Regions from separate parts of the Pseudomonas sp. AC211 genome, predicted to be linked through region 1. Evidence: predicted binding sites of a transcription regulator. Region 1 holds the regulator's gene; each other region holds the start of a gene.
What was found. Region 1 encodes FliA, which starts transcription of late flagellar genes. Its sites were predicted from a motif close to CTAAAGTTTNNNNNNNNNNNGCCGNTAA; they were not measured.
Positions count from the first base shown of each region.

Region 2: flgM (flagellar biosynthesis anti-sigma factor FlgM) is a predicted target of FliA. The motif match lies at 3,101-3,128, and genes of this name have one in related genera.
Region 3: ACZZZP_RS14735 (methyl-accepting chemotaxis protein) is a predicted target of FliA. The motif match lies at 3,947-3,974, and genes of this name have one in related genera.

Region 1 is NZ_OZ409830.1:1,500,673-1,508,050, forward strand. Features, by position in the region: gene fleN (flagellar synthesis regulator FleN) at 51-881, shown strand; gene fliA (RNA polymerase sigma factor FliA) at 878-1,624, shown strand; gene ACZZZP_RS07330 (chemotaxis response regulator CheY) at 1,709-2,083, shown strand; gene ACZZZP_RS07335 (protein phosphatase CheZ) at 2,103-2,891, shown strand; gene ACZZZP_RS07340 (chemotaxis protein CheA) at 2,903-5,158, shown strand; gene ACZZZP_RS07345 (protein-glutamate methylesterase/protein-glutamine glutaminase) at 5,291-6,424, shown strand; gene ACZZZP_RS07350 (flagellar motor protein) at 6,424-7,164, shown strand; gene motD (flagellar motor protein MotD) at 7,179-7,378, shown strand, end outside.
Region 2 is NZ_OZ409830.1:1,131,690-1,139,067, reverse strand. Features, by position in the region: gene flgB (flagellar basal body rod protein FlgB) at 1-107, opposite strand, end outside; gene ACZZZP_RS05475 (hypothetical protein) at 162-371, shown strand; gene cheR (protein-glutamate O-methyltransferase CheR) at 364-1,191, opposite strand; partial or broken gene ACZZZP_RS05465 (chemotaxis protein CheV) at 1,247-2,174, opposite strand; partial or broken gene flgA (flagellar basal body P-ring formation chaperone FlgA) at 2,258-3,017, shown strand; gene flgM (flagellar biosynthesis anti-sigma factor FlgM) at 3,167-3,505, shown strand; gene ACZZZP_RS05450 (flagellar protein FlgN) at 3,562-4,032, shown strand; gene ACZZZP_RS05445 (flagellar brake protein) at 4,132-4,875, shown strand; gene ACZZZP_RS05440 (MFS transporter) at 4,936-6,243, opposite strand; partial or broken gene ACZZZP_RS05435 (glutamine synthetase family protein) at 6,305-7,378, opposite strand, start outside.
Region 3 is NZ_OZ409830.1:3,133,844-3,141,221, forward strand. Features, by position in the region: gene ACZZZP_RS14705 (HlyD family secretion protein) at 1-250, shown strand, start outside; partial or broken gene ppk2 (polyphosphate kinase 2) at 273-1,096, shown strand; gene alaE (L-alanine exporter AlaE) at 1,212-1,676, shown strand; gene ACZZZP_RS14720 (hypothetical protein) at 1,703-2,023, opposite strand; gene ACZZZP_RS14725 (suppressor of fused domain protein) at 2,241-3,044, opposite strand; gene ACZZZP_RS14730 (LbetaH domain-containing protein) at 3,174-3,785, opposite strand; gene ACZZZP_RS14735 (methyl-accepting chemotaxis protein) at 4,099-5,634, shown strand; gene ACZZZP_RS14740 (nuclear transport factor 2 family protein) at 5,689-6,075, opposite strand; gene ACZZZP_RS14745 (3-oxoacyl-ACP reductase family protein) at 6,135-6,887, opposite strand; gene ACZZZP_RS14750 (LysR family transcriptional regulator) at 6,998-7,378, shown strand, end outside.

The DNA of each region.
Region 1 (7,378 bases):
CGTAATCAGCCAAGTGGCCTCAGTCGAGCTAGACAAGGTGTGTAGATAACATGGGTATGCATCCCGTACAGGTGATCGCGGTGACTGGCGGCAAGGGTGGCGTCGGCAAGACCAATGTATCGGTCAATCTTTCCCTGGCCCTGGCTGACCTCGGTCGGCGTGTGATGCTGATGGACGCCGACCTCGGCTTGGCCAACGTCGACGTGCTGTTGGGCCTGTCGGCCAAGCGCACCCTGGCCGACGTCATCAGTGGCGAATGCGAGCTGCGCGACGTGCTGCTGCAAGGGCCGGGCGGCATCCGCATCGTGCCGGCAGCCTCCGGCACGCAAAGCATGGTGCAGCTCACGCCCATGCAACACGCTGGCCTGATTCAGGCGTTCAGCGACATCAGTGACAACCTCGACGTATTGGTGATCGACACCGCCGCCGGTATCGGCGATGCGGTGGTGAGTTTTGTGCGCGCGGCCCAGGAAGTGATTGTGGTGGTGTGCGATGAGCCCACTTCCATCACCGACGCCTACGCCCTGATCAAACTGCTGAACCGCGACCACGGCATGAGCCGTTTCCGCGTACTCGCCAATATGGCGCACAGCCCACAGGAAGGTCGCAACCTCTTTGCTAAGCTGACCAAAGTGACTGATCGTTTCCTCGACGTCGCCTTGCAATACGTCGGCGCTGTGCCTTACGACGAGTCGGTACGCAAGGCGGTACAGAAGCAACGCGCAGTTTATGAGGCCTTCCCTCGCTCCAAGTGCGCGCTGGCATTCAAGGCCATCGCGCAGAAGGTCGACACCTGGCCGTTACCAGCCAATCCGCGTGGGCACTTGGAGTTCTTCGTGGAGCGTCTGGTCCAGCAACCGCTTGCTGATACGGCCGTATGACATCAGGCAATGGGCTCCGTATGTATAGCAAGGCACAGGCGCAGGACTCCCAGCACCAGTTGATCGAGCGTTACGCGCCTCTGGTCAAACGCATCGCCTACCACTTGCTGGCACGTTTGCCGGCAAGCGTGCAGGTGGAAGATCTGATCCAGGCCGGCATGATCGGTCTGCTTGAAGCGTCAAAGAAATACGACTCCAGCAAAGGCGCCAGTTTTGAAACTTTCGCCGGCATTCGCATACGTGGATCTATGCTGGATGAGGTACGCAAGGGCGATTGGGCACCGCGTTCGGTGCACCGCAACAGTCGCATGGTCAGTGACGCAATCCGAAAAATTGAAGCCCGAACGGGTAGAGACGCTAAAGATCAAGAAGTTGCGGCCGAACTCCAATTGAGTCTCGAGGATTACTACGGCATTCTTGGCGACACTTTGGGCAGCCGCTTGTTCAGTTTCGACGACCTTCTTCAGGACGGCGAGCACACAGGTCTGCGTGAAGACGCTGGCATTACCCACTTCGAGCCTTCGCGCGATCTGGAAGATGAACGCTTCCAATCGGCATTGGCGGCGGCCATCTCTGGACTGCCTGAACGTGAACAGTTGGTGTTGTCGCTGTATTACGACGAAGAACTGAATCTCAAGGAAATTGGCGAAGTGCTGGGGGTCAGCGAATCGCGGGTCAGCCAGTTGCATAGCCAGTGTGCCGCTCGTTTGCGTGCACGCTTGAGCGAGTGGCGCGCTAGCTGAGCGGCACTGCCAGTTTCTCGATTCAACGCGCATCCAGGTGCTGGGTGCGTTTAGGACTGTACGGAGGTCGACTTGGACAAAAACATGAAAATCCTCATCGTTGACGACTTCTCAACGATGCGACGGATCATCAAGAACCTCTTGCGTGACTTGGGATTCACCAACACCGCTGAGGCTGATGACGGAACCACCGCTTTACCCATGCTGCAAAGCGGCAGCTTCGACTTTCTCGTCACTGACTGGAACATGCCGGGTATGACCGGTATCGACCTGTTGCGTGCGGTTCGCGCCGATGACCGTCTCAAGCACCTGCCGGTGCTGATGGTGACCGCCGAGGCCAAGCGCGATCAGATTATCGAAGCGGCGCAGGCCGGGGTGAATGGCTACGTAGTGAAGCCGTTCACAGCTCAAGTGCTGAAAGAGAAGATCGAAAAAATCTTCGAGCGTGTTAACGGCTGATCCCGGCCGTGGGGGCAATATGGCGCACGACGATCTACCCATGGGCGACCTTGAGTCGTCCCTAAAATCCAATGCCCGCGAGCTCGTTGATAGCCTTGAGAAAGGTAATTTTGGCGAAGCGGTGCAGCTCATTCATGAGCTCAACAAAGTGCGTGATCGTGGTCTTTACCACGAAGTGGGAAAACTGACGCGTGAGCTGCACAACGCCATCGTCAACTTCCAGCTTGACCCACGCGTTCCACATGCCAAGGAAGTGTCGCAAATCACCGACGCCACCGAACGCCTGAACTATGTCGTGACGATGACCGAGAAAGCGGCCAATCGCACCATGGATCTGGTGGAGCAGAGTGCGCCGCTGGTTAACGACCTCAACGATGAAGCCACTGCGCTGGGCGCCGACTGGGGTCGCTTTATGCGCCGCGAGTTGGGTGCCGAAGCTTTCCGCGAATTGGCCAAACGCATCGAACTGTTTCTCGCCCGAAGCGAACGTGACAGCAGCAAATTGTCGGGGCACCTCAACGACATTCTGCTCGCCCAGGATTACCAGGACCTCACCGGTCAGGTGATCAAGCGCGTTACGCAACTGGTTACCGAAGTGGAAAGCAACCTGCTGAAACTGGTGCTTATGGCCAGCCAAGTGGACCGTTTCGCAGGTATCGAGCACGACCATGCCGTGCTGCGCGCCGAGCAAGAACAACAAAAAGAGCCTTCTCATGGTGAAGGTCCGCAGATTCATGCCGATAAGCGTGAAGACGTCGCTTCCAATCAGGACGACGTGGACGATCTGCTATCAAGCTTGGGATTCTAGGGAGCACACAGATGAGCTTCGGCGCCGATGAAGAAATCCTCCAGGACTTCCTGGTAGAGGCCGGCGAAATTCTTGAGCAGTTATCGGAACAATTGGTCGAGCTGGAAAGCCGCCCGGATGATTCCAATCTGCTCAATGCGATTTTCCGCGGATTCCACACCGTCAAAGGTGGCGCCGGCTTCCTCCAGCTCAATGAGCTGGTGGAGTGCTGCCACATTGCCGAGAACGTGTTCGACATCCTGCGCAAGGGTGAACGGCGCGTTGACTCGGAGTTGATGGACGTCGTTCTCGAAGCTCTTGATGCCGTCAACGGCATGTTTTCTGAAGTGCGCGAACGCACCACGCCGACACCGGCTACGCCAGAGCTGTTGGCGGCGCTGGCGCGTTTGGCCGAGCCGCAGAGCGCCGCAGAATTGGCCGCTGCGACTGCCGAACCAGAGGCTGAACCCGAACCCGACGTTGCCGAGGCGCCTGCTGCGGCAGAAGCCTCTGGCGATATCACCGACAGCGAATTCGAGCAACTGCTCGATGCCCTGCACGACGAGCCCAAAGCGCCCGTAGCAGCCGCCAGCGGCGATGAAATTACCGACGACGAATTCGAATCGCTGCTCGACCAGTTGCACGGCAAGGGCCAGTTCGCTGCTGCCCCGGCCGCGCCCGCTGCGCCGGTCAGCGTGCCGCCTGCCAGTGCGGCCCCGGCTGCTGCCGGTGGTGGCGATGAAATTACCGATGACGAATTTGAAGCGCTGCTGGACCAGTTGCATGGCAAAGGCAAATTCGTTGAACCCGTCGCTGAACCGCAAACACCCGCCGCGCCAGTAGCAGCGGCAACGCCTGCCGCGAGTGGCGCGGGTGACAACATCACCGACGATGAATTCGAGGCCTTGCTGGATCAACTGCACGGCCAAGGCAAATTCGTAGAACCCGCTGCCCAGGCGCCAGTGCCGGCCGCCGCCGCGCCGGCGAAAGCCGCTGCACCTGCGCCCAAGCCTGCCGCGAAAGCCGAGCCGGCCAAACCTGCCGCCCCGGCTAAACCTGCCGCTGCGCCGGCCCCTGCGCCCGCTGCTGCCGCCGCTGATAAAGCCGGCCCGGCTGCCGAAGCGGAAACCACCGTGCGCGTCGACACCGCGCGGTTGGACGAAATCATGAACATGGTCGGCGAGTTGGTGCTGGTGCGTAACCGTCTGGTGCGCCTGGGGCTTAACAGCGGCGACGAGAACATGTCCAAGGCCGTATCCAACCTCGACGTGGTCACGGCGGATCTGCAAACCGCGGTGATGAAAACCCGCATGCAGCCAATCAAGAAAGTGTTCGGGCGCTTCCCACGTCTGGTTCGCGATCTGGCCCGTAGCCTTAAGAAAGAAATCAACCTGGAGTTGGTCGGTGAAGAAACCGACCTCGACAAAAACCTGGTTGAGGCACTGGCCGACCCGTTGGTTCACTTGGTGCGCAACTCGGTGGACCACGGTATCGAGTCGCCGGAAAAACGCGAAGCCGCCGGCAAAAGCCGCGGCGGCAAAATCGTGCTGTCGGCGCAGCAAGAGGGTGACCACATCCTGCTGTCGATTTCGGACGACGGCAACGGCATGGACCCCGACGTCTTGCGCGCCAAAGCGGTGGAGAAGGGCGTGCTCGACAAAGACGCCGCCGACCGCCTCAGCGAAGCCGAATGCTACAACCTGATTTTCGCCCCGGGCTTTTCGACCAAAACCGAGATTTCCGACGTGTCCGGCCGTGGCGTGGGCATGGACGTGGTGAAAACCAAGATTTCCCAGCTCAACGGCATCATCAACATTTACTCGGCCAAAGGCCAAGGCACCAAGATCGTCATCAAGGTGCCGCTGACCTTGGCGATCATGCCGACCTTGATGGTCATGCTCGGCAACCAGGCGTTTGCGTTCCCGCTGGTTAACGTCAACGAAATCTTCCACCTCGACCTGTCGCGCACCAACGTGGTCGACGGTCAGGAAGTGGTGATTGTGCGGGACAAAGCTTTGCCGCTGTTCTACCTCAAGCGCTGGCTCATCAGCAGCGCCCAGCACGAAGAGCAGCATGAAGGCCATGTAGTGATTCTGTCGGTGGGCACGCAGCGTATCGGCTTTGTGGTCGATCAGTTGGTGGGCCAGGAAGAAGTCGTGATCAAGCCGCTGGGCAAGATGCTCCAAGGCACTCCGGGAATGTCCGGGGCCACCATCACAGGTGATGGGCGCATTGCCCTGATTCTGGATGTGCCGAGCATGCTCAAGCGTTACGCACGCCGCATCTGATGCGGTGTGTCACTCAGCGTAGATAAGGCATGGAGCGTGGCATTTACGGGACGTAAATAAGCGCTCCGCCTGCTTGCGCAGCACCAAGCGCGACGGCCCAACCGGGCCTCGGGCGGGTTCAAAGGAGCGGTTATGGCAGTTAAGGTTCTGGTGGTAGACGATTCCGGCTTTTTCCGCCGGCGTGTCTCGGAGATTCTCTCCGCCGACTCGAATATCCAGGTCGTTGGCACTGCCACCAATGGTCGCGAAGCGATCGATCAGGCCCTTGCCCTCAAGCCTGACGTGATCACCATGGACTACGAAATGCCGATGATGGATGGCATTACGGCCGTGCGTCACATCATGCAGCGCTGTCCCACTCCGGTACTGATGTTCTCCTCGCTCACCCACGAAGGCGCGCGTGTCACGCTCGATGCGCTGGATGCCGGTGCGGTTGATTTCCTGCCGAAGAACTTCGAAGACATCTCGCGCAATCCCGAGAAGGTCAAACAACTGCTGTGCGAGAAGGTGCATACCATCGCCCGCAGTAACCGCCGCTACAGCGGTATGCCTGCTGCCGCGCCGGCACCTGCGCCCAGTCATGCGCCTGCCGCCAGCTCTTCCAGCACCGCCACCAGCAGCACGCCTGCGCGCCCCGCGCCAGTTGCGCCACGGCCGGCTGCTGCAGCGCCTGCTGCCAGCTCCAGCGCAGCGCCCAAGCGCAAGGCTTACAAACTGTTGGCCATCGGCACCTCGACCGGCGGCCCGGTTGCGCTGCAACGGGTACTGACCCAACTTCCAGCGAATTTCCCCGCGCCCATCGTCCTGATTCAGCACATGCCGGCTGCCTTCACCAAGGCGTTTGCCGAGCGCTTGGACAAGCTGTGCAAAATCAGCGTGAAAGAGGCGGAAGACGGCGACCAACTGCGCCCCGGCCTGGCCTTGCTGGCGCCCGGTGGCAAACAAATGATGGTCGACGGCCGTGGCACGGTAAAAATTCTGCCGGGCGACGAGCGCCTTAACTATCGCCCCTGCGTCGACATCACCTTCGGCTCCGCCTCTAAAGCCTATGGCGACAAAGTGCTCGCCGTGGTGCTTACCGGCATGGGCGCCGACGGTCGCGAAGGCGCGCGCCTGCTCAAGCAGGGCGGCAGCCAGGTGTGGGCACAAGACGAAGCCAGTTGCGTGATTTACGGCATGCCCATGGCCATCGTGAAAGCCAACCTCGCAGACGCGGTTTACAGCCTTGATGACATCGGTCGACACCTGGTGGAGGCCTGTGTCTGATGGATGTACTTAGCCTTATCGGGGTGATTTTGGCGTTCGTTGCCATTCTGGGGGGCAACTACCTGGAAGGCGGCCACGTCGGCGCACTGGTCAATGGCCCGGCTTTTCTGATTGTGGTGGGCGGCACCTTGGGCGCGGCGTTTCTGCAAACGCCGATGTCAGTGTTCAAGCGTTCGCTGGCCGTGGTGCGCTGGATTATTTTCCCGCCGCGCATCGACCTGGCCGGCGGCATCAACCGCGTGGTGGGTTGGAGCATGACGGCGCGTAAAGAAGGCTTGCTCGGTCTGGAAGCGGTCGCTGACGTCGAGGCTGACCCTTACGCCCGCAAAGGTTTGCAATTGTTGGTGGACGGCGCTGAGCCCGAAGCCATTCGCAGCATCCTCGAAGTCGACCTCTACACCCAGGAAGGCCGCGATATTCAGGCCGCCAAGGTGTTCGACAGCATGGGCGGCTACTCGCCCACCATCGGCATCATCGGCGCGGTCATGGGCCTGATTCATGTGATGGGCAACCTGGCCGACCCGAGCATGCTGGGCAGCGGCATCGCCGTGGCGTTTGTCGCCACCATCTACGGCGTGGCGTTGGCCAACCTGTTTTTTCTACCCGTGGGCAACAAGCTCAAAGCCATCGCCTTACGCCAATCGCGCTACCGGGAAATGCTCCTAGAAGGCATTCTCTCGATTGCCGAGGGTGAGAATCCGCGCTCCATCGAGCTCAAGCTGCAAGGCTTCATGGACTAAAGGTCGGGCTCACTATGGCGCGTCGGCGGCATCAGGAAGAACACGAAAATCATGAACGTTGGCTGGTGTCCTACGCCGACTTCATTACGCTGCTGTTCGCCTTTTTTGTGGTGATGTATTCGATTTCGTCGATCAACGAAGGCAAATACAAAATTCTTTCCGACACGCTGGTGGGCGTCTTCAATCAGCCGGACCGCGCCGTCAAACCGATTCC
Region 2 (7,378 bases), 370 kb from region 1:
GGGGTGTCTGCGTTGGCCAGGTTGTTGGCCAACACTTCGGCGCGTTGAGCGCGAAAGCCCAATGCCTTTTCGTGAATGCCGAGTGCTGAGTCGAAGCTGATGCTCATGTCTGCGAACCTTTGCCAATGGGCCAACAGGTTTTCTGTGCAAGACATATAGCAATGCTTGTGCCAACTAATTTATTGCTTATAAATCAGTATATTGGCGATATGGCGAGTCGATTTCCCGGCGAAACCGGCAAAGCTTTTTCCGCTGCCCGGCAATGGCAACGGCGGGGACGTGATAGAAATTTGCCGCTCAAGGGCAAACGCATGGCGATAAAAAAGGAGGCACGTGGCCTCCCTTTTTGGCATCGCTACGACGTTATTTAACCTTGTAGATGATGCCGGGACTGCACTGCACCATCTGATAGTGATCCGGCAGGCCGTTAAGCGCTTCGGATGCACCGAGGAACAAATAGCCGCCCGGCTTCAAGGTGGCGTGAATGCGCAGCAGGATGTCTTTCTTCACTTCGGCCGAGAAGTAGATCAACACGTTGCGGCAGAACACGATGTCGAACTTGCCGAGGCTGGCGTAGCTGTCGAGCAGGTTCAGTGCACGAAATTCAACGCGGGTACGAATGGCGGGTTTGATGGCAAAACGGCCGTTGCCTTTGGGATCGAAGTAACGCTGCAAACGTTCTTGCGAGAGTCCCCGGCCAATCGCCAGGCTGTCGTACTCCCCCGATTTACAGGCTTGCAGCATGGCGCTGGAGAGATCGGTGGCAACGATTTGCACGCCGCCTTTGAGCTGGCCCAGGTTGCTGCGCTCAAACTCATCGGTAGCCATCGACAACGAATACGGTTCCTGCCCCGAGGAAGACGCCGCCGACCAGATGCGCAAACGCGCGCTGGGGTTGGCTTTGAGCAGCTCGGGATAGACGCGATTCTTTAATACTTCGAAGGGATAGGTGTCGCGAAACCACAAGGTTTCGTTAGTGGTCATGGCATCGACCACCTGCTCGCGCAGCCCGCCGCGCGGCGTGCTTTGCATGCGTTGCACCAGTTCACCGAGGGATTTGATGCTGTTCTGTTCCATCAGCTTGTTGAGCCGGCTGGAGACCAGGTACTGCTTGTTGGCCCCCAACACGATGCCACAGGCCTTTTCCAGGAAAATCCGGAACTGCTCAAAATCCACGTTACCTGAAGACACTAGCGCTGCCTCACCATACCTGTAGGTTTGCTAAAGGGCCGTGCGGCCCTCAGCTTCAATCTGAAACGTTAATGCGTTCAATCACGCGGTTGGCCAAGTCGTCTGGCCGGAATTTGGCGAGGAAATCGTCGGCCCCCACCTTCTTCACCATAGCTTGGTTGAATACGCCCGACAGGGAAGTATGCAGGAGGATGTGCAGCTTCTGCATGCGCGAGTCCGCACGAATCTCCGCTGTCAGCGTGTAGCCATCCATCTCCGGCATTTCGATATCGGAAATCAACATGATGAATTCATCTTCCGGACGCTTGCCCTCGTCTGCCAACTTGCGCAGAAATTCCAGGGCCTGACGGCCATCGTTAAGCGCTGTCACTTCAACGCCCACCGACTGCAGACAACGGGTGACCTGCTTTCGTGCCACTGACGAGTCGTCAACGATCAGCACGTGCTTGGTCACCGCCTTGCCTTGAGTCTCGACGTCGATCACCCCAGCGGTGATGGCTTCGGAAATAGGCGCCACCTCGGCGAGGATTTTCTCCACGTCGATAATTTCCACCAGTTGCTGGTCCAGGTGGGTCACTGCCGTGAGGTAGTGATCGCGCCCGGTGCCCTTGGGTGGCGGATGGATTTCTTCCCAGTTCATGTTGACGATGCGTTCAACCGAGCGCACCAGAAAGCCCTGAACCTTGGTGTTGTATTCGGTGATGATGACGAAGCTGCTGTCCAGATCCGCCAGGCCCGCACGGCCGGTGGCCATGGACAGGTCAAGAATGGGAATGGTACCGCCGCGAATATTGGCCACCCCGCGAACCACCGGGCTGGATTTGGGCATGATCGTGAGCTTGGGGCACTGCAGCACCTCCTTCACTTTGAACACGTTGATGCCGTACAACTGTTTGCTGTCCAGGCGGAATAACAACAGCTCCAGTCGGTTTTGCCCCCACCAACTGCGTACGCTGGTTAACCGAGTCCATCACTCCGGCCATACCCTGCCCCTCATTAATATGTTGACCACCGTGCCCCCGCTTTCAGCCTAGCAGCCGGCACGGGCTTTGCTTTGTAGCTGAGCATGAAACTGAAAACGCCACTTTCTCGACGCTTCTCTTTCCGGCCACTGCGGACAGCCGGATCATGGCTGGCTTTGCTGGCGTTAGGCCATGTTAACAGTGCGGCCGCTGAGCTGACATTACCTGAACAACTTATCGGCGCAAGCCAAGGCTTTCTTGAGGTCACGGTTCAGGACTATTTAGAGCGTAGCGAAATCCAGGCGCGGCAAGAGATTCAAATTAATCGACTCGACCCGCGGTTGCAGCTGCCGTTATGCGACGAAGACTTGAGCGCGTCACTCGAAAGCCCGGCGCAGCCCGTTGGTCGGGTGACGGTGCGGATCCGCTGCGAGGGCTCCACGCCTTGGACAGTTTTCGTGCCCGCCCAGGTCAAGCTGTACCGCAAGGTGGTCATCGCGATTCGGCCATTAAAGCGCGGCGTGCAACTCAGCGAGGCCGACGTTGCGCTGGTGGAGCGGGATGTGGCGCCTGCTGACGCAGGGTTACATGACCGATATGGGCCAGGTGCTGGGCACCACCCTGACGCGCGGGGTGATGACCGATCAAGTGCTGGCGCCGGTGACCATCGAGCAAGCCAAGGCAGTGAGCAAAAGCGACCAAGTAGTGATCAGCGCGAAAAAGGGCGGCATCAATGTGCGCATGCAAGGTGAAGCGCTATCGGACGGCGTGCTGGGCGAGCAAATTCGTGTGCGTAACCTCAGTTCCAAACGGGTGGTGAAAGCGCGAGTGGTGGGGCCAGGCCAAGTGGAAGTTGGCATGTAGCTGGATTTTTCCGGGCAATTTGCTGTCCGTTTTCATACACTGGCGCCCAGCTGGACGCAGCCAAAAGTCGGTGAAAAAAAATCCTAAAGTTTCTTCAACCAGCGCCGACAAGCTAGGCAAGCGTCCAAACACCGTAGAGGTTTTGCATCATGGTTATCGATATCAACCGGCTAAATAATGCCGCCGCGTCCACCAGCACTGGGCGTACCAACGCGTCCCAAACTGGCCGGAGCACTGATACCGCGAGCGCCACGCAACCCGTCGCGCCAGCTAACGCTGCCGAACAAAGCACCGCTAAAACCGGTGAGTCGGTTCAGCTCAGCCAACAAGCTCAGCAGCTGCAAAAAGTTACCGACAAACTTAGTGATCAACCGATTGTCGACAAAGAACGTGTGGCTCGCCTGAAACAGGCTGTGGCCGACGGCAGCTACCAAGTCGACAGCAAACGCGTAGCCAGTAAACTGCTCGATTTCGAATCCCAGCGTTAACCCGTCAGCGGGCGACTCTGGGGGTGTTGTTGGACGCCTAACTCCGAGAGTTCGCCATGCACGATACGACCCTGCTGCACCTGTTCAACGAAGACATCGGCACCGCCTCGCAGTTACTTGAGCTGATCGACGCCGAATTCCAAGCCCTCACCGACCGCGACCTGCCTCGTCTGGAAAGCATTCTGGCCGACAAGCAACCCCTGCTCGCGGTGCTCGGCCAACACGGCGCCGAACGCAACAAGCTCCTCACCTCCCTCTCACTCCAAGCCGACCAAAGCGGCCTTAACGCCGTGGCCGAACAGTCGCCTGTGGGCGCCGAATTGCTGGCACGTGGGGCCGAGCTCAGTGCGCTGCTGGAACGCTGCCAGGCTGCCAACACGCGCAACGGCCGCTTGATTCGAGTGAACCAGGCCTCGGTCGGCGGCATGCTCGGCATTCTGCGCGGTAATGCCGACACGCCAGGGCTCTATGACAGTCGCGGTGGTGCCGCTAGAATCGGCCAGCAGCGCCCGCTCAGTCAGGCCTGAAACTAATAACAAGGGGCAAGGGACGTACCGGCAGAATGCCAGTATGCTAGAACCCAACCTGGGTCGTGCCACCGTATTTTGCTCGGAGAATTCTGGACCGTGTCCAACCCCTTCGCCGCGGGTGATGGCCCGCAACCACCGAAAGTCCTGAAAGCTCCGCTGGAAGTTTTCGCGGCGCTGCGCCAATTAGAAGAACACCGCGACCCGCTGATCATCACCTTCGACGAGCGCTCGCAGCGCTTCCAGACGTTCATCATTCAGATCAACCGTGAACGCGGCCTCGTGGCGCTGGACGAAATGGTGCCCAACGATGGCGAACGTTTTCTCAAAGCCGGAGAAAGCTTTCGCATCGAAGGTTTCCACGACGGCGTGCGCATCGCTTGGGAATACACCCAACAGATTCAAGTCGGGCAGCTCGAAGGCTCCAACTGCTATTGGTGCCCGATGCCGACCGAGGTGCTCTATCACCAACGTCGCAACGCCTACCGCGCCCCGCTCAAGCAAGCGCAAGCGGTGAAGATCGAATTGAGCGGCGAGCGCCTGAAAAGCCCCATCAAAGGTCATCTGCTCGACATCTCTGCCACCGGCTGCAAGCTGCGCTTTTCCGGCGACGCCAGCAAAGGCCTGCAGTCTGGCCAGGTGTACGAACGCCTGGTTGCGCAGCTGCCCTTCGGCGCGATGACCACGGCGGTGGAGCTGCGCCATCTCGTGTACGACGAAAAGCTCGACATGACCTTTGCCGGCATGCGCTTCCATCGAATGAACGGCTTGGAGCAGCGTCAGATCGACCGTTTCGTGTACCAACTGCAACGCGAAGCCCGTCGCGACGACATGGACGACTAAACCCGCGCTCAAATAAAAACGCCACCCGATGAGGTGGCGTTTTTGTTGGTGCGGCGAACGTCAGGTCGACTTGGTGTCCGCCGGGTGATCCACATCTGGCGGCGTCTGGGTTTGCATCTGGTCGTGAACGATCTGCTCGTCAACGCGAGGGTCTAGAGCGGCCACCAGGGGCGAGCTGGTCATGTTGTCCGGCATGGACATGTGATGCAGTGGCGCATCGTCGACCTGATGCAGGTTGGTGACCGCATCCGGGCGAATGCGCAGCACCAGTACCGCGGCGCAGAAGCACACGAAGGCGAACAGCATGTTCGGCCCGAATTGCCGCATCAGCCCGCCCGCCACCAACGGCCCAACGCAAGCGCCAATGCCGAAGGTCACCAGCAAAATCGCCGTCAGCGACACCCGCCGCTCTGCCTCGACATGGTCATTGGAAAACGCCACCGCCAGCGGATACAAACTGAACTGCAGCAGGCTCAAGGCGAAGCCAATCGGCAACAACAGCTCCAGCGGCACACTGGGCATGACCGCCAACGGCAACGCCGCCAGCACCAGCAACAAGGCGCAACCGCGAATCAGCACGGCGCGGTTGTGGCGGTCCGACAGCCACCCCAGCGGCCACTGCACCACCAGTGCGGCAAACACGCAGCAGCCCATAAACAAACCGACCTGTTCGTTGCTCAGCCCTTGCCGCGCGGCGTACAGGGGCGCCAAGCCGTAGAACGAACCGATGATCAGCCCGGACACCAATGTGGTTTGCAACGATTGCGGCACGCGGTCGATAAAAAAGCGCGGCTCCAGCGGCGCCGGACGCATCGGCGCTGGGTGAATCTTGCGCGTAATAGCCACCGGCACCAGGCACAGCGAGAAACACAACGCCACCAGAATCAACAGCTCCAGCCCCAGCGCCGGGTGAACGATCAACACCAGTTGGCCGAGCACCAGGCCCAGGTACGAAGCGATCATGTAGCCGGAAAACACCAACCCGCGCTGACTGGCTTCGGCCTGCTCGTTGAGCCAGCTTTCGATGACCATGTATTGACACATCATGCCGACGCCGACGATGGCCCGCAGCACCGTCCAGGCCGGCAACCAATCGAGCAGACCATGGCCCAACACCGCCGCCGTCACGATGCCGGCGCATGACACATACGCGCGAATATGGCCGACGCGGGCGATAAGCCGGTGGCCGATTTTGCCGCCGAGCACCAGGCCGAAGTAATACGCCGCCATCAAGGCGCCGACCCACAGCGAGTCGACTTTATCGGCGGCCAGGCGCAGGCCCAGGTAGGTGCTCAACAAACCCGAGCCAATCAGCATCAGCAGGCTGGCGAAGTAAAGCGCTCGAAAAGACTTCCAGATTCGACGCATCGGCTTTCCGAACGGCTCCTTGAAATAGAGGCCGGACCCCAGTGGTCCGGCACGGTGACGCTTACGCTTGGGCCGCCAACACGCGGCGCTCCCACGGCGTTATTTCATCGTAGAAGCTGGTGAGCTCCAACGTCTTGGTAGCAATGTAGCCGTCAATGAACTCGTTGCCGAATAGCTCGCGCGCCAGCGTGCTGCGCTGCAAGCGGTCTATCGCAGCCTGCATCGTAGACGGCAGCCGCAAGGCATCGGGCACCTCGAATTCGCCTTGAATCGCCTCGCTCGGTTGCAGTTCCCGCTCCATGCCATATAAGCCCGCCGCCAAGCTTGCCGCCAAGGCCAGATACGGATTGGCATCAGCGCCCGGCAGACGATTTTCGACCCGCCGTGCCACCGGCGAACTGGCCGGAATACGCAAGCCGGCAGCGCGGTTGTCGTGCGACCAGCAGGCGTTGTTCGGCGATGCATACGGATGAAACAAGCGCTGGTAGGAATTCACGTTCGGCGCAAACAGCAAGGTGAAATCGGCCATTGCCGCTTGTTGGCCTGCGATGAAGTGGAAGAACGCGGGCGTCGCTTCGCCCTGCTCGTCGCTGAAAATATTCCGGCCACTGCCCTGCTCTACCACGCTCTGATGGATATGCATCGAACTGCCCGGCGTATGGGCCAGCGGCTTGGCCATGCACACCACGATCACGCCGTGCTTGAGTGCCACTTCCTTCAACAGATGTTTGAACAGGAAGGTTTGGTCGGCCAGCAGCAGCGGATCGCCGTGCAGCAAATTGATCTCGAACTGGCTGACGCCCATCTCGTGCATAAACGTGTCGCGCGGCAAACCCAGGGCCGCCATGCAGCGATACACCTCGTTGAAAAACGGCCGCAAGCCGTTGTTCGACGACACGCCAAAAGCCGAGCAGCCATCCTCACGACGACCATCCAACCCAAGCGGCGGCTGAAATGCTTGCTGCGGATCGGCATTGGCCGCAAACACGAAAAATTCGAGTTCTGTGGCGACCACCGGCGAAAGCCCCCGCGCCGCGTAATTGCGCAGCACACGCTTGAGCAGCCCGCGCGTGGAAAGGCCGGAGCTGCTGCCGTCGAGTTCATCAGCGTCACAAATGGCCAACGCGCGGGGCAC
Region 3 (7,378 bases), 1.6 Mb from region 1:
CGTAATTGGCGAAGGCCAGGTGCAACCCTCGGGCACCTTGATCAGCTACAGCGGCTCGCCGCCACCGGGGCGCGTGCCCGTGATTATCGAAATCACCGACCCCGCCTACGCCGAGTACGCCGCGCGCATGCCGGGCGGCGCCTATGGCCAGGCGGCGTTATACAGCCAGCACTTTCACCACGTGGCCATCATGCGCAAGATTCTGCTGCGCATGGCCGCCTGGATGAACTACATCTTCCCCTTCCATTAACAGCCCCGGCGGAGGAATCACCATGGCCAACGCGAAGAAAAAACCCAGCGCCGAATCGACCGCAGGCGCCGAAAGGCTCAAACGCAAGGTGTACGACGCCGAGCTGAAAAAGCTGCACGTAGAGCTGGTGAAATTGCAGCAGTGGGTGCAGCAGGAAGGCTTGAAGGTGTGCGTGGTATTTGAAGGTCGCGACGGCGCCGGCAAGGGCGGCACCATCAAGGCGTTGACCGAACGGGTGAGCCCGCGCGTGTTCCGCGTGGTGGCGCTGCCGGCCCCGACCGAGCGGGAAAAAGCCAAATGTATGCGCAGCGCTACATCACCCATTTGCCCGCCGCTGGCGAAGTGGTGATCTTCGACCGCAGTTGGTACAACCGCGCTGGCGTGGAACGGGTCATGGGCTTTTGCACCGACGAGCAGTCGCACACCTTTTTGAAAGTGGTGCCGCTGTTTGAAAAGATGCTCGTGCAGTCGGGCATCATCCTGCTCAAATACTGGCTGGAAGTGAGCGCCGAAGAACAAACCCGGCGCCTGCAAGAACGCATTACCGATGGCCGTAAGCTGTGGAAACTCACGGCCATGGACGTGAAATCCTATGGCCGCTGGGACGACTACACCCGCGCCCGCGATGACATGTTCGCTGCTTCAGACTCCTCTTGGGCGCCCTGGTACATGGCCCGCTCCGAAGACAAACGGCGCGTGCGCCTGAATATCATCAGTCACCTGCTCAAGCAGATTCCCTATAAAGCCGTGGTCGACAAACAGCCGGTGAAACTGCCCAAGCGCGGGAAGATCGGCACGTACAAGGCGGCGCCTTATCCGTTCAGGATGGTGGCTGAGAAATATTGAGGGGTAGCGGTAACCGACAAGCCGTCTAACAGGCCCTGCCGTTTTACCGGGAACGTTCGCCGTTTGCGTCGACTCCACTACGAGCGACCAATTTTGCAAACGGGGAACGCCTACGTTGTCTGACTCACCCAACGCCAACGGCACTCGGTGGCGGTCTTTTGTGGCCGACACGCTTGCTCTGCTGCTGTTCTTCACCACCACCGGCATCATCAACGAGCGCTTCGTCGCGGGCATGAGCTGGCAACAGGTGTTGGAGGCCCGACTTATTGGCGCTGCATTGATGGTGTTTTGCGGACGGCCATATGGCCTGTGGCGAGATTGGGTGATGCGCTTCGCCGGCGCTGGCCGCCTGTCGCAGCTGGCCTGGGATTCCTTTGCCCTGTTGAGTTTTCAGGTGCCCATCTACGCCGCGTTGCTGGCGTTGGCCGGCGCCGACGGCGAGGCCGTGTTGCGCGGCACCCTGGGCGTAAGCGTCATCATGCTGGTATTGGGGCGCCCGTACGGCGCCTTTCTAAACGTGGTTCGACGCGGATTCGGGTTGGCTGAGGGTGGCGAACGTCCAATGTCATTGAAACGTTGAGGGCCAGCCCCGGCCCTGCTCGCTGCTTACCGATCCTGAGACGAGTGATCCTGCACTGCCACGTGCGGCTGTTGCGAGGCCGCTGCGCTGAACATCCCTAACGAGTCCAGCGACGGAACGCGGCCCAGGCAGTTTCTGCGACACAGCACACCTGATTGCAATTCCAGAGAAATGCGGCTGAGCGTGTCGGCGTTTTCCATCAAGCCTTGCGCTACATCCCAGATGCGTGTCGCGGTCTGGTTGTCTTGGGCGTAGCGCGACAGCTCCATGAGCAACGTGTAGGCCCGACGGCTCTCTACCGCGTTCTGCTGCAATGACCGGAACATTAACCACGTGGAAGTTGCCATGGGATTCTCCTAAGACTGAACACGCACTGAGCAGCTGCTCGCGCTGATGTGCTTAGTTTTAGGGATGACGTCCGATCAGCTAGTAGGGAAACGCTCACGCACGCGTAGGGAACGCGGGATAGTTTGTTGATAGCGCACCAGCGCTCGGTAAGTTGCGCCAAACCATGCCCGCCTCGTAGCGCACCAGCCCGCTGGAACCCGAACCCGTGTGCAACCCTCACACCACGCTGTTTCGCTGCAAATCACTGACATGCCCAACGTCGGCCGCAACCAGTCGCTCCAGCAACTCAGCGCGGGCCTGGCCGCCGCCGGCGTGCACAAATTCCAGTTCCGCGGCGGTCAGCACCACGATGGGCACCAACCTCACGGGTGACAGCGGCATGTCCGCCAGCACGTCGTTGAAGTCCGGTTTAGGACCGCCAAGCAGCACGCCCAGAGCGTCGTCTGCGGTGACGAAAAGCGCCGGCAGTGCCGCACCGATGGCGCGCGATTGGCTGACGCCCGGCAGCTCCATCGACAACGCACCGTATTGCTCCAACTGCGCGGTAATGCCACCGGCGTCAGCCACAATCTGCGCGACGTGCTCAAGCAGTTCGAAGGCCCAGGAATCACTTAACGTCGACACATCGCCAGGCGTGCCGCGATGCGCCGGCGCAATGTCTGCCGTTTCAACAAACAGCTCCATTTCAAAGCCGTTGCCGAACCCTTCGGCATCATCGAACGGATCGCTCAGGCCATCGCTGGCCAGAATAATGCGCTCACCACGGCGCACCACGCGGTACGCCTGGCGTGTCGACGGCCACGCCGGCCCGCCTGTGAAGGAAGGACTGAGAAAATACCCCAACACATCCTTTTCTACCGATCCCACGCTCTGCCAGTGACGGTCCAGCGCGGCATGGGTGGCCCTGCGCGCTTCGTCAGCGCTGTCTACCAGAGAAGGCTCCGCCAGGCGGGTTGCCGGCTCGGCGGTGGATGCGGTGGAGGGGCGAAGTGCGTTACGCAATCTGTCGAATAAGCTCATGGGCAATCCTTGCATGAAGAAATGAAGAGCCGGTCAAACGCGGTCTCTGTAGGAGCGAGCTTGCTCGCGAAGCTTTTTAACCAACATAGAAGCGAGCTTGCTCGCGAAGCTTGCGATCAACAGCCGGGCTTAATCGTAAGCAAACTGGTCAACCAACCCCAGCCTGGGCACCCGGCTGTTGGGCAGCAGCAAAGCGCCGGGAGCGATAACGGCATTTGCGCCGATTTTGCTGCCATCGCCCACCAGCGCGCCGAATTTGTTTACGGCCGTGTCGATCACCTGATCGCCGTGGCGAATCTTAATGGCTGCACCATCCAGCTCATTGCGGTAATTAGCGATGATTGCGCCGGCTTCGATGTTCACGCCCTCGCCAATCAATGAATCGCCTACGAAGTTGAAATGCGCCAACTTGCTGCCCGCCAGCATAAAGCTGCTTTTGATTTCGCAGCTCGGCCCAACAATGCAATGACTGCCGAGGAAAACGCCCCCACGCAAGTACGCACCCGCCGCTACGAAAGCGCCTTTGCCAACAATGATGGCGCCCTTGAGCACGGCGCCTTCCTCGACGGTGGCGCTTTCATGAATGGCGCAATCTGCGTAGCGCCGATACCCCTCTGGCAGCCGCGTCAGCAGCGCCAGCACGTGTTCCTCGCATGCCTGCGTCACCTGCCAAGCGGCAACGGGGTCCAGGCCAAGCGTGTCCCATCGGGCAATGAATGTACGGATCTCGGGTTCGTTCAACGCAGCGCTTCCTGTCGAGTGGGGCTCGCAAACGTAGATCGGCGATTGGCCAATTAATTCATTTACCGCCTGCACCTGCGGGCCACGCTGCGCTGACCTCAGGCGCCTTCGCGCCGGCCCAGGGTTGTTCCACACGCACCGTCATGTCCCGCCAGACGGCACTCATGCTTGTTCCAGGCCGGACGATAATTTGCGTACGCCAACAACAAAAAACGGGAGCCCCCCTGCATGCGTCAGCTCAAAATCGCCCCTCGCGCCATCCTCAGTTTTTCCCTCATTGGGGTGCTGGTGATTCTGTTGGGTTTTGTTTGCCATGTATCAGCTGAAATCGGTACGTCAACAAGGGGAAGACCTCTCCGACAAAGGTATTCCCAGCCTTTCTGCGCTCAGTAGCCTGAACGAAAGCATGCTGCGCCTGCGCATCACCGCCTACCGTCTGCTCGTTGACCGCGACGCAGACAAACTCGTGGCAACGGTGGCGCGTATTGATGAGCTGAGCGGCCAGGTCGATCAGGCGTTGGCGCGCTATGAAAAACTTATCGACGACGACCAGGAGCGCGCCCAGTACCAAACCTTTCAGCGCGTGGTCAGCGATTACAAAGCGGCCAACCGGGAGCTGGTGCAGCTTTCCAACGCCAACCAGCCCGACGCGATGCGCGCGCTGTTGGGTGGCAACTACAAAAAAGCTTCGGATGAACTGGGCGTGCAGATGGCGCAGCTGATCAAAATCAACCAGGACGGCGCCGCCGATTCCGATAAAAAAGCGGACGACGGATATGCCGCTGCGATGACTGGCGTGATGGTGTTTATCGCCGTCGCCGCAGTGCTCACCGGTTTCATGGCGCTGCTGTTCACCCGCAGTATCACTCGGCCATTAACCGAAGCCGTGGCCGTGGCGCAGGTGATTGCCAAGGGCGATCTCACCGAGTCGTTCGAGGCGACCGGCACCGACGAGCCCGCGCAATTACTGGCCGCGCTGAAGGTGATGCAACAAAACCTGAAGCAGACCATTTCCGCCATCGCCGACTCCTCTAACCAGCTTGCTTCCGCTGCTGAAGAACTCAACGTCGTCACGGAAGATTCCACTCGCGGGCTGCACCAGCAGAGCAACGAAATCGACCAGGCCGCCACGGCAGTGAATGAAATGACCGCTGCGGTCGATGAAGTAGCACGCAACGCCGTCGCCACCTTCGAGGCGTCCAAAGAATCCACCCAGACAGCAAAACATGGTCAGCAACAGGTGACCAAAACCGTCGACTCCATTGGGCTGCTATCGGACGACGTCACCCGTACCGCCGAACAAGTGAGAAACCTGGGCGACGGCGTGAGCAGCATCAGCAAGGTGCTCGATGTGATTCGCGCCATCGCCGAGCAAACCAACCTGCTGGCGCTCAACGCCGCCATTGAAGCGGCGCGGGCAGGCGAAGCCGGACGCGGGTTTGCCGTGGTGGCCGATGAAGTGCGCGCCTTGGCACACCGCACGCAAACCTCGACGCAGGAAATCGAGCAAATGATCGGCACCATTCAGCAAGGCTCAGCAGGCGCCATGAGTGCGATGGAAACCAGCACCCAGCGTGCTCGTCAGACCCTTGAAATTGCCCAGGACGCCGGCGGTGCCTTGCAGCGCATCACCGATGCGATCAGCCAGATCAGTGAACGAAACCTGGTGATTGCCAGCGCCTCGGAAGAGCAAGCCCAGGTGGCTCGCGAGGTTGACCGTAATCTGGTCAATATCCGCGACCTCAGCGTGCAAACCTCAGCCGGCGCCAACCAGACCACCGCTGCCAGTCAGGAACTGTCCCACCTGGCGACCAGCCTGAATGGGCTGGTGAGCCGCTTCAGGGTGTAAACCTCGGCTAAAGCCCCACAAAAAAGCCCGGCCGACGCCGGGCTTTTTTTGTGGTTACACCGGCGCATCCAACAGCACCCACAGCTCGGTAATCTTGCCGTCCGTAACGTGCGCTACATCGACGCCACTGACCACCACCGGCCCGTTTTTCGGCCCGGCCTGCCAGCGCAAGTAGCCCAAACCGTGGTGGCCGATCGCGGGGCCGGTCGGGGTGAAAGCGAAGTCGTCGCCAAACTGTTCAAGCAACGCGCCCGCCACCTCGCTGATGGCGGCTTGGCCGTGGACGACGCCGGCCGGTTCATACAGCCTCGGCGCGCTGGCGAACAACTCGCTTACGGCGGTCGCGCGCGTAGCCGCGTTACGTTCGTTGAATACACGCTCAAGGTTGGCACGCAGGAGCGCGTCGAAGTCGGGTTCGTGGGTTGCTGTGGAGTCGGTCATAAGTCACCTGTTCAGAAGGTTGAAACGTCGCCGGGGTGTCGACGTTGAAAGGGTTGCTGTCAGGCGGTGAAGCCGCCGTCCACAAGCAGTTCAGCGCCGCTGATAAAGCCGGCCTCAGCGCTGGCCAGATAAGCCACGGCGCTGGCGATGTCTTTGCCTTCACCGTAGCGGCCCACGGCAATGTTGGGGCGAACAAAGTCGGCAACGGCGCCGTCGGCCGGGTTCATGTCGCTGTCGGTTGGGCCGGGGTGCACGGTGTTCACGGTAATGCCGCGCGGCCCCAGGTCGCGTACCAAGCCACGGCTGAAGCCGGCCACTGCGCCCTTGGTCAGGGTGTACACCGAGGCCGTGGGGAACGCGGCGTACTGCACCATCGAGCTGCCGATGTGAATGATGCGGCCACCCTCACCCATGTGTTTGAGCGCTTGCTGCGTGGCGACGAATACGCCGGTTACGTTGACGGCCAGAATCCGTTGGAAGTCGTCGAAGGCGATGTCTTGCGGTGCGCCGAGCACGCTGATGCCGGCGTTGTTAACCAGAATATCGATGCGACCAAAACGCTCAGCCACGTCCTCGATAGCAGCGCGAACCGCGTTGGCATCGCCCGCGTCGGCGCGCAGCGCCACCGCCTGGCCGCCCGCTGCGGTAATGGCGGCAACCACGGCTTCGGCACTGCTTGCCGAGGCGTTGTAAGTGATGGCGACCGTGGCGCCGTCGGCGGCCAGGCGCTTGGCAATGGCGGCGCCGATGCTGCGCGATCCGCCGGTAACGACGGCGATTTTGCCTGCGAGTGAGCGAGTGTCAGTGGTCATGGTTGAAGCCTCGTGATGGGTTAGTGAGGCTATAAGGCGCTTTTTATTCTTTCGTCAGTAGCGGGTAATCACTAGTATTGCTTTCAAGTAAAATTTGAAGGTAATCAGCCGTGGAAACCTTTGCCAACCTGTTGTCATTCGTACGCAGCGCTGAAAGCGGAAGCTTTTCAGCGGCGGCGCGGCGCCTGGGGCTGACGCCAGCGGCGGTCAGCCGTAACGTCGCGCAGTTAGAGGCCAACCTTGGCGTGCGCCTGTTCCAACGCAGCACCCGGCGCATCACGCTTACCGAAGCCGGCGAGCGTTTTTTACTGACTGTGGGCGGCGGCCTGGAGAGCGTTCAGGCGGCCATTGCCGACGTCACGCAAAATGCCGGCGAGCCAGCGGGCGTGCTACGCCTGTCGGCGGCGCCAGGTTTTGGTCGGGACATTTTGCTGCCGTTGATGCCGGCGTTTCTGCAGCGCTATCCGGGCATCGTTCCGGAGTGGTACCTG